3 regions of the Pandoraea sp. NPDC087047 genome follow, and region 1 is predicted to be linked to each of the others. Evidence: predicted binding sites of a transcription regulator. Region 1 holds the regulator's gene; each other region holds the start of a gene.
The links. Region 1 encodes sigma-54, which starts transcription at its own class of promoters, with help from an activator protein. Its sites were predicted from a motif close to TGGCANGNAANCTGCTTT; they were not measured.

Region 1 (3,276 bases):
GGTCAATGTCTCGCGCATCGAGCGATCGGAGAGCAACTGCGCAATTTCCGACAGGATCTCCAAATGCTGCTGCGTCGCCTGCTCGGGCACGAGCAGGAAGAACAGCAGGGAAACCGGCTGCCCGTCGGGGGCTTCGAAAGGAATGGCATCTTCGAGGCGCACGAACGCTGCCATCGGATGCTTCAGGCCTTTGATGCGGCCGTGGGGAATCGCCACGCCTTCGCCGAGCCCGGTCGAGCCCAGACGCTCGCGGGCGAAGAGGTTGTCGGTGACCAGGGCGCGCGACAGGCCGGCATTGTTCTCGAAGAGAAGACCGGCTTGCTCGAAGACACGCTTCTTGCTGGTGACAGACAGTCCAAGCAGGATGTTGGACGCAGGTAAGAGTTTGACTAAACGGTTCATCTTGTAATGCGGGCGAACGCTTAGTCGCCCTCCAACCCCCGATTGACCTCGCATTATAGACCACCCGCTGCCGAGCCCGCGGCAATACACGGAACTGCGCGGAACCATACAAAAGGGGCCGTTCAACGGCCCCGCGGTGGGTGATGCCAGACTTACGACAGACGGATATGCGCTCGGGTGGTTCCGTGCGGGTTTTCGTCAGTGTCAGCCAATGCGACTACCACGCCTGGACAGAGTTATTGCAGCGGTTCCGCCTCGGGAGGTTGCTGGTGCTTGATGGCCTCGCGACCGTGATCCTGAACCTTATCCTTGTACTGCACTACCTTGCGGTCGAGCATGTCGATCAGCTTGTCGATGGCGGCATACATATTTTCGTCACACTTCTCGACGAAAATTTCCTTGCCCTTGAGATACACGGTGACGCTGGCGATCTGGCGTCCGGCCTTCTCCTTGGTCTTGTCGACAGAGAGGATCACCTCGGCGCCGATGAGCTGGTCGAAATGCCTCAACACGCGTTCGAGCTTGTTGACGACAAATTCGCGCAGGGACGGCGTGAGTTCGAGATGGTGTCCACTGATCTTCAGATTCATAGCTGCTCTCCTTGCTGAAATGCCGAAGTGCAGGCCACGTCATCAGCGACGCTGGCTAGCGGGAGTGCGAGCCATTGGCATGACGCAATGTCGCACTGCGGCGTTATGCCCCAGCGAGCCAACATGGCACACCAGGACTGTCCTACAAAGATTTGCGCAAGTTCACTGCGGGGATTCGCATCGCCTCGCGGTATTTCGCGACAGTGCGCCGCGCCACCACAAAACCTTGCTCTGCCAGCAGTTCCGCGATACGGCTGTCGGAAAGGGGGCTCTGCGGGTCTTCTGCTCCTATGAGTTGCTTGATGAGTGCGCGGATGGCAGTCGACGAAGCGGCGCCCCCGGCTTCCGTTGCCACGTGAGATCCGAAAAAGTACTTTAGCTCAAAAGTTCCGAATGGAGTGAGCATGTACTTACTCGTCGTCACCCGTGAAATCGTGGATTCATGTAAACCCAGCGTATCAGCAATCTCGCGTAAAACCAAGGGCCGCATGCCGATTTCGCCATGCGTGAAGAAGTTCTTTTGACGCTCGACAATGGCCTGCGCCACCCGCAGGATCGTATCGAAGCGCTGCTGGATGTTCTTGATGAGCCAGCGGGCTTCCTGCAACTGCTGTTGGAGGTTGCCGGTCCCCGGATCGTTCCGGTTGTTTCGGAGAATGCGCGCGTACATTTCGTTGATGCGCAGGCGCGGCATCACTTCGGGATTTAGCTCGGCGAGCCACCCGCTGCTGCCCTGCTTGCGCACGAGCACGTCGGGTATGACGTAGTCGGCCTGCGGCGAGCCATAAGCGGCGCCGGGGAACGGGTCGAGGGACCGAATCAGTTGATGGGCGGCGCGCAGGCCGTCTTCGGTCACCCCTAGCAGGCGGCGCAGACGCGTGTAATCGCGCGCGGCGAGCAGTTCCAGGTGATCGGTGACGATCCGCAGCGAGAGCGTGCGCACGCCGCTGGCGGGCAGACGCTGGAGCTGCAAACGCAGGCATTCCGCGGGGCTGCGGGCCCCGACGCCGGCCGGATCGAAACTTTGCAGCAGGGCGAGCGCCGCGTTGATCTCTTCGGTCTCGAGCGCCAGTTCTTCGGGCATGTCCGCCTCGATCTCGTCGAGCAGGGTGCCGAGATAGCCGTCTTCGTCGAGCGATTCGATCAGGAATTCCACCAACGCGCGGTCGCGCGGGCTGGCCTTCGTCAGGCGCAACTGGGCCAGCAGGTGTTCGCGAAGATTGGGATGATCGATGTGCAGTTGCGGACGGCCGTTGTCGTCGTCGTCCGACGCGCTACCTGAGCGGGCGAAGTCGTTCAGACTCCAGTCGCCGCCGTTGTCCTGCGCGTTGTCGTCGAAGCGGGCTTCGCCGTCGAGTTCGCGCGATTCGTCGTGACCGTTGGCGGTCTCGGGGCCGTTATTCGTGCTGCTGAGCGACGTGCTCCGCTCGTTTCGCAGCGACCCGTCCGTGCCCACACGAACCGAGCCGGCGAGCCAATCGTCCTCGCGCTCGAGCATCGGGTTCTGGGTGAGGGCGTGCTCGACTTCCTGCTGGAGTTCGAGCGTCGACAGTTGCAACAACCGGATCGATTGCTGCAACTGGGGCGTGAGGGTCAGGTGCTGCGAGGTGCGAAGTTGAAGAGTCGGTTTCATAGCGTGTCTCGCCTTCATTGTAGAGGCTTTGTCACGTCAACGGAACCGGCCCGGCTGCCTATCGAAGGCAGGGTTTACATGCGGAAAATTAGCTTTACATCCGGAAATTTTCGCCCAGATAAACGCGCCGGACGCTTTCGTCGGCAACGATCTGGTCAGGCGTGCCGGCGGCGAGCACCGAGCCTTCGCTGATGATGTAGGCGTGATCGCAGATGCCGAGCGTCTCGCGTACGTTGTGATCGGTAATCAGGACACCGATACCTCGGTCCTTCAGGAAGCGAACGATACGCTGAATTTCCAGCACGGCGATCGGATCGACGCCCGCAAACGGCTCGTCGAGCAAAATGAAGCGCGGCTGCGTCGCCAGCGCCCGCGCGATTTCCACGCGACGGCGCTCGCCGCCCGAGAGCGACATGGCCGGATTCTCGCGCAGATGGCTCACCTGGAGTTCGTCGAGCAGCGCTTCAATGCGGCGTTCGATCTCGTCGCGCTTGAGCGGTTTGCCCTGTGCATCGATCTGCAATTCGAGCACGGCGCGAATATTGTCCTCGACCGTCAGCTTGCGAAATACCGACGCTTCTTGCGGCAGATACGACACTCCCATACGGGCGCGCTCGTGAATCGGCAGTTCGCTGATACGGTTGCCGTCGA
Region 2 (3,276 bases), on a different contig from region 1:
ACCCGCTTCGTCTGCCCTTTCTCACCAGCGCGGACACTTTTCATCAAGGATCGGGGTGATAGGTTCATGGCGAGCCACGCAAAGAATGAGAGGAATGCTCAGCGGATAAAAAAGGGGGGACGGCCGCGGCCATCCCCCCGTGCTTGTCGAGCATGACGGTCGGCCGCTGGCGTTCCGTCATGCCGGCGCATTCCCTGCGCAGCGATTCGATTACAGCGAGTAGTACATTTCGAACTCGAGCGGGTGCGTGGTCATTGCCACGCGACGCGCTTCGTCCGTCTTCAGTGCGATGTACGAATCGAGCATGCCGTCCGTGAACACGCCACCACGGGTCAGGAACTCGCGGTCTTCGTTCAGGTACTCCAGCGCCTGTTCGAGGCTCGAGCACACGGTCGGGATCTTTGCATCCTCTTCCGGCGGCAGGTCGTACAGGTTCTTGTCGGCAGCTTCGCCCGGGTGGATCTTGTTCTGCACGCCATCCAGACCGGCCATCAGCATGGCCGAGAAGGCCAGGTACGGGTTGGCCATCGGGTCCGGGAAGCGCGCTTCGATGCGACGGCCCTTCGGGTTGGCAACGTACGGAATACGGATCGAGGCCGAACGGTTACGGGCCGAGTAGGCCAGCTTCACCGGGGCTTCGAAGTGCGGCACGAGGCGCTTGTACGAGTTCGTCGACGGGTTCGTGATCGCGTTCAGGGCACGGGCGTGCTTGATGATGCCGCCGATGTAGTACAGCGCGAATTCCGACAGGCCACCGTAGCCGTTACCGGCGAACAGGTTCTGACCGTCCTTCCAGACCGACTGGTGAATGTGCATGCCCGAGCCGTTGTCGCCAACGATCGGCTTCGGCATGAACGTTGCCGTCTTGCCGTAGCTGTGTGCCACGTTGTGCACGACGTACTTCAGGATCTGCGTCCAGTCGGCGCGCTCGACCAGCGTCGAGAACTTCGTGCCGATTTCGTTCTGGCCCTGGCCCGCCACTTCGTGGTGGTGCACTTCGACCGGCACGCCCAGTTGCTCGAGCAACAGACACATTTCCGAGCGCATGTCCTGGAACGTGTCGACCGGTGCGACCGGGAAGTAGCCGCCCTTCGTGCCCGGACGGTGGCCGGTGTTGCCGCCTTCGAAGTCCTTCGACGACGACCACGGCGCTTCTTCCGAATTGATCTTCACGAACGTGCCCGACATGTCCGTATTCCACTGGACCGAGTCGAAAATGAAGAATTCCGGCTCCGGACCGAAGAAGGCGGTGTCGCCCAGGCCCGTGCTCTTCAGATAGGCTTCAGCGCGCTTGGCGATGGAGCGCGGATCGCGGTCGTAGCCCTTGCCATCGGCCGGCTCGATCACGTCGCAGGTCAGCACCAGCGTGCTTTCTTCGTAGAACGGGTCGATGTAGGCGGTGTCGGCGTCCGGCACCAGCAGCATGTCCGAGGCTTCGATGCCCTTCCAGCCAGCGATCGACGAACCGTCGAAAGCGTGACCGCTCTCGAACTTGTCGGCGTCGAAATGCGACACGGGCACCGAGACGTGCTGCTCTTTGCCGCGCGTGTCCGTAAAGCGGAAGTCGACGAACTTGACGTCTTCTTCCTTAACCAGGTTCATCACATCTGCCACAGATTTGCTCATGCTATCTCCCGAAAGATTCAATCTGGCGCTGCTGGCGCTTATCGCCCGCGTCGCCGCACCCTCTTAACGAACTCCGTGTTCGGATTCGCCAGTAATAAGCAGGAAGCGTGCCAACGCATCACTTACCCGCTGTACCTTTTACCCTCGCCCACTGATTTCTAAGGAAATAATCGATTCTGGTGCGTCCAGTACCGAATTCCCTCTTGCGGGCTTCGATTCGCCATTTCGGTGCGCGATGCACCAAAATATCGCCAAATTGGTGCATCGATAGATTATGCACCTTTTTGGTGCAATCACGCCCTCACCATGATCCGAAGTTGTGCGCCAGCCTGCACCGTCATCATGCGTCGTTGGATTTGCGTGCCCGAAAATCCGGACAACGCCTACGCCGCGAATCGCCACGTATTGTCGCGCCGCGTCACTTTGAGCGCCTCTTGCGTGAAGTGCACGCTAGAATGAAGGACAACCATCGACTAACGAGATCACAGCAATATGACAAGCGCCAAAGCCATTCTCGATCAAGCCAAGCAACGTCGCGCCGCCGGCCAACTCGCCTACGCAGGCGCCGTGACCCCGGAGGAAGCGCTGGCGCTCCTCACTGCCGATACCAATGTTCGCCTGATCGACGTGCGCACGCGCGCCGAACTCGACTGGGTGGGTCGTCCGCAGGTGCCGGACGGTCAGTACGCCAACGTCGAATGGGTGCGCTATCCGGGTGGCGTGCCCAATGACCACTTTCTCGAACAGTTGACCTCCCAGACACCGGACAAGAATACGCCGCTGTTGTTCCTGTGCCGCAGCGCCGCCCGTTCGAAGGCCGCTGCGAAAGTCGCCTATGAAGCCGGTTTCACGCAATCGTTCGATATTCTCGAAGGCTTCGAAGGCGACAAGGACAGCGCCGGTCACCGCAAGCACGTGAGCGGCTGGTGCTTCCGCGGTCTTCCGTGGCTGGGTGCCTGAGCGCGCCGGTCAGCCGCATAAAAAACGCAGCTAACAAGCACAAGTCACGCACAAATCACGCCGCTTTTTCAGACGACGCTGATCGTCATCGACTCATCGACGCCAGGAGATGCCGAGATGGACTGGACACATTTGCTGACCTTCGCCCTCGCCCTGTTCGTGGGCGCCGGCACCCCGGGGCCGGGCATCGCCGCCATTGTGGCCCGAGTGCTGGGACGCGGCACGCAAGGCGCGATCGCCTTTACTGCGGGCGTGGCAATCGGCGACGTCGTCTGGCTCACGCTGGCCGTACTCGGCGTGGCCGCCCTGGCGCATACGTTCTCTGGCGTGTTCCTCGCCATCAAGTATGCCGGCGCAGCCTACCTGCTCTATCTCGCATGGAAGATGTGGCACGCACCGGCCATTGCCCCGGCAGAACCGATGGCGGCCGCACCACGTGAGAAGTCGTGGCGTCTGTTTCTCGGCGGCCTGTCGGTGACGATGGGCAACCCGAAAGTCGTCGTGTTCTACTTCGCGCTGCTGCCCAACCTGCTCGATCTGCAACGGGTCACGGCGCTCGGTTATATCGAGGTCGTGGCCGTCACGCTGACGGTACTGGCGATTGTGTTCGGCAGCTATATCGCGCTGGCCTCCCGTGCTCGCCGTCTGCTCAGCTCCGCGCGCGCCGTGAAGCGCCTGAATCGCGCTACC
Region 3 (3,276 bases), on a different contig from region 1:
TCTTTGCACTTCGCTGAAATGCGCGAGCGCCAGGTCTCTTACCCAGCTCGACTCTTTTTCGTGTTCCGCAACGGCATTGGTGAATAAACATCCGAAGAAGCGGTCGCTGGAAAACCACTCCTGCAAGATATCGAACAGCACCAGCAACTGCTGCTCGGGGTCGGTCGCCCGGCGGGGGAGATCGTCGAGCCATTGAAACCACATCTGCGCTTCGTGTTCGAACGCCGCCTTGAGCAGGTTGTCCTTCGAGCCGAAGTTTTCATACAGCGTGCGGCGTGCTACGCCGGCTTCGCTCAGAATGCGCGCGACGCCCGTTGCGTGAATACCTTCGCGGCAAAAGAGCCGTCGAGCGGTATCCAGCAGCCGCTGTCCAGGCGGCAGTTCACCGGTCAAATCGGAATGTGATGACATGAGACGTTCGATGGATTCAGCGCTGGCAGCGTGATGACATGACATCTTGGCGCCGGGCCAGACTGTTGGAATGACGAATCGCGTAATGCTACACCGGCAACGCGAAGTCGGCCGGCCATCGCGAATGCTTAATGAAGCATTCGCATTAGCCGCTTAACCTGTGCAGGTTTTGCTGGGTCAATACATGGCCGCCGAGCAGTATCACTGTCTTAGTGGGGGGGCAGCTTCAAATGTTTCCGGACAACTTCAATTGTTCGCTTTCAAATCACCAGTTCGTTTCGCGCTCCGGCGTTGCGGTGATCTTGTGGATCGACAGGTCGGCGCCGTAATACTCCTGTTCGTCGTCGAGTCGCAGTCCGGCGAAGCGTTTGATGACGCCGTACACGATGTAGCCGCCGGCAAATGCAATCGCAACGCCCATCACGGTGCCGACGATCTGCGCGACGAAGCTCACGCCGCCCAGTCCGCCGAGCGCCGTCTGCCCGAAGATGCCGGCGGCCAGGCCGCCCCAGATGCCGCAAACGCCGTGCAGCGGCCACACGCCGAGTACGTCGTCGATACGCAGGCGGTTCTGCGTCACGGTGAAGAGCCACACGAACAGACCGCCAGCCACTGCGCCCACGATCAGCGCGCCCAGCGGATGCATCACGTCCGAACCCGCACATACGGCAACGAGCCCCGCGAGCGGGCCGTTGTGGATGAAGCCGGGGTCGTCCTTGCCGACCCACATCGCTACCAGCGTGCCGCCGACCATCGCCATGAGCGAGTTCACGGCCACTAGCCCCGAAATGCCGCCCACGCGCTGGGCGCTCATCACGTTAAAACCGAACCAGCCGACGATCAGAATCCACGCGCCAAGCGCGAGGAACGGAATCGACGAAGGCGGATGCGCAGCGACTTGCCCTTGGCCGTTGTAACGTCCCCGGCGCGCGCCGAGATGCAGCACCGCCGCCAGCCCGATCCATCCGCCCACGGCGTGCACGACCACGGATCCCGCGAAATCGTGGAACGGCGCGCCGAGCGTGCGCGTGAGCCAGTCCTGAATGCCGAGGTGTCCGTTCCACGCGATGCCTTCGAAGAACGGATAGATCACGCCGACGAGGAAGAACGTCGCCACCGACTGCGGGTGAAACTTGGCGCGCTCCGCGATCCCGCCGGAGACGATGGCCGGAATCGCCGCGGCAAACGTCAGCAGGAAGAAGAAACGGATCAGTGCGTAACCGTTGTGCTCGGAGAGCACCGTTGCGCTTGACCAGAAGTCGACGCCGTACGCGAGCGGATAGCCGATGAAGAAGTACGCCAGCCCCGAGACCGCGAAGTCCGTCAGAATTTTGACGAGGGCGTTGACCTGATTCTTCTTGCGAACCGTGCCGAGCTCGAGAAACGCAAAGCCGGCGTGCATGGCAAGCACCAGGATCGCGCCGAGCAGAAGGAACAGCACGTCGCCGGGTGTATTGGAATTGGGCATGAATGTGCTCTTTTGGTGCAAACGTGAGGAGAAATGAGGATATGCAAGAGCAATGCCAGAAATGATTAGCCCATTGATTTGTATCGACGTTTTATCTGATGAGGCGATGTCGGCCGTGCCGTGTTGCACGTTCGTGGTGCTGCGTCATCCTCGCGTGAGCGAAGTCCGTGCATAAGCATTCGGAAGGACGTTGAAGGGCGCGTGAAGCGCGGAACCAGAAAAATGCTGAAAGACTAGGGCAGTGCCGAACGCGATGCATGTCACGAACGCGCGGTATAGAATCGAACGTTCTCGCGGTGCCGGGCTGTCTACACCCCCCGCTGCCGGCGATCCTGCGATCCCGCCCAACCGGCGGCGTCATCGTGCGACGACAACGACAAGATCGACACAAGCAAAATCACGCACAAACCTCTGAGGAAAATCCATGATCTTTGAAATCGCCCAGATCGAAGTGAAGCCCGGCAAAGAAGCCGAGTTCGAGCAAGGTGTCGCCAAGGCCGCGCCGCTGTTCAAGAATTCGAAGGGCTGCCACGGCATGCGTCTGCTCAAGTCCATCGAGCAGCCGACCCATTACAGCCTCGTCGTTACTTGGGAAACGCTCGAAGACCACACCGTCCATTTCCGTAATTCGGACGCTTTCCCGCAATGGCGCGCACTGGTGAGCGAATGCTTCGCCGCACCGCCGAATGTCGGGCACGTGACGGAAGCGCTGATCGGCTTCTGAGGTTGACGCGAGCCGCGAGCGGTCTCGACGCCAAGCCGCACAGCAAGCGGTGGCGGAGCCAGTCTCCGCCACCGCTTTGTTTTTCATCGACGTCGATGGCGGGCGTTCTAAGGGTTAACGCGATGCAGTGTTATTAAAGTTTTCAGATAACATGCAAACCAGAAAAGTATCAGGTAATGTGAACGGATGACGACCAAGCCCAAGACCCTGACCGAGCAGGTCGCGCAACAGTTGCAGGACGCGATCCGGCAGGGTGTCTACCCCATCGGTACGCGACTGCCGACCGGCAAGCAGCTCTCCGAGACGTATGGCGTGAGCCCCGCGGTGATTCGCGAGGTGACGGAGCGTTTGCGCGCGCAGGGGCTGATCGACAGCCGTCAGGGCGCTGGCGTGACGGTGAGGGCGCGCACACCCCAAAGTGGTTTTCAGGTTCCCGTGGGGCAGGACGCGGCCGATCTCGCCAGCGTCTACGAGCTGCGTCTGGATCTGGAGAGCACTGCCGCGGCGCTCGCCGCCGTGCGTCACACCGCGGAAGACATTCGTCATCTCGCCGAGATTCTCGGGAAACTGGAAACGAACCTGTATCACACAGAAAACGGCGTGGAGTTCGATACGGCGTTTCATGCCGCCATCGCGCGCGCCACGCACAACCGCTATTACGCGGACCTTCTGC

Region 2: the regulator sigma-54 is predicted to act here: its motif matches at 1,722-1,739, upstream of glnA (type I glutamate--ammonia ligase).
Region 3: the regulator sigma-54 is predicted to act here: its motif matches at 1,920-1,937, upstream of ACIPHM_RS09990 (ammonium transporter).

Annotation. Positions count from the first base shown of each region.
Region 1 is NZ_JBIUZU010000003.1:175,889-179,164, forward strand. It holds gene ptsN (PTS IIA-like nitrogen regulatory protein PtsN) at 1-456, opposite strand, end outside; gene hpf (ribosome hibernation-promoting factor, HPF/YfiA family) at 639-992, opposite strand; gene ACIPHM_RS06380 (RNA polymerase factor sigma-54) at 1,135-2,643, opposite strand; gene lptB (LPS export ABC transporter ATP-binding protein) at 2,720-3,276, opposite strand, start outside.
Region 2 is NZ_JBIUZU010000002.1:157,464-160,739, forward strand. It holds gene glnL (nitrogen regulation protein NR(II)) at 1-44, opposite strand, end outside; gene glnA (type I glutamate--ammonia ligase) at 211-1,626, opposite strand; gene ACIPHM_RS03355 (rhodanese-like domain-containing protein) at 2,119-2,586, shown strand; gene ACIPHM_RS03360 (LysE family translocator) at 2,704-3,276, shown strand, end outside.
Region 3 is NZ_JBIUZU010000004.1:449,780-453,055, forward strand. It holds gene ACIPHM_RS09985 (TetR/AcrR family transcriptional regulator) at 1-411, opposite strand, end outside; gene ACIPHM_RS09990 (ammonium transporter) at 677-1,879, opposite strand; gene ACIPHM_RS09995 (antibiotic biosynthesis monooxygenase family protein) at 2,304-2,603, shown strand; gene ACIPHM_RS10000 (FadR/GntR family transcriptional regulator) at 2,790-3,276, shown strand, end outside.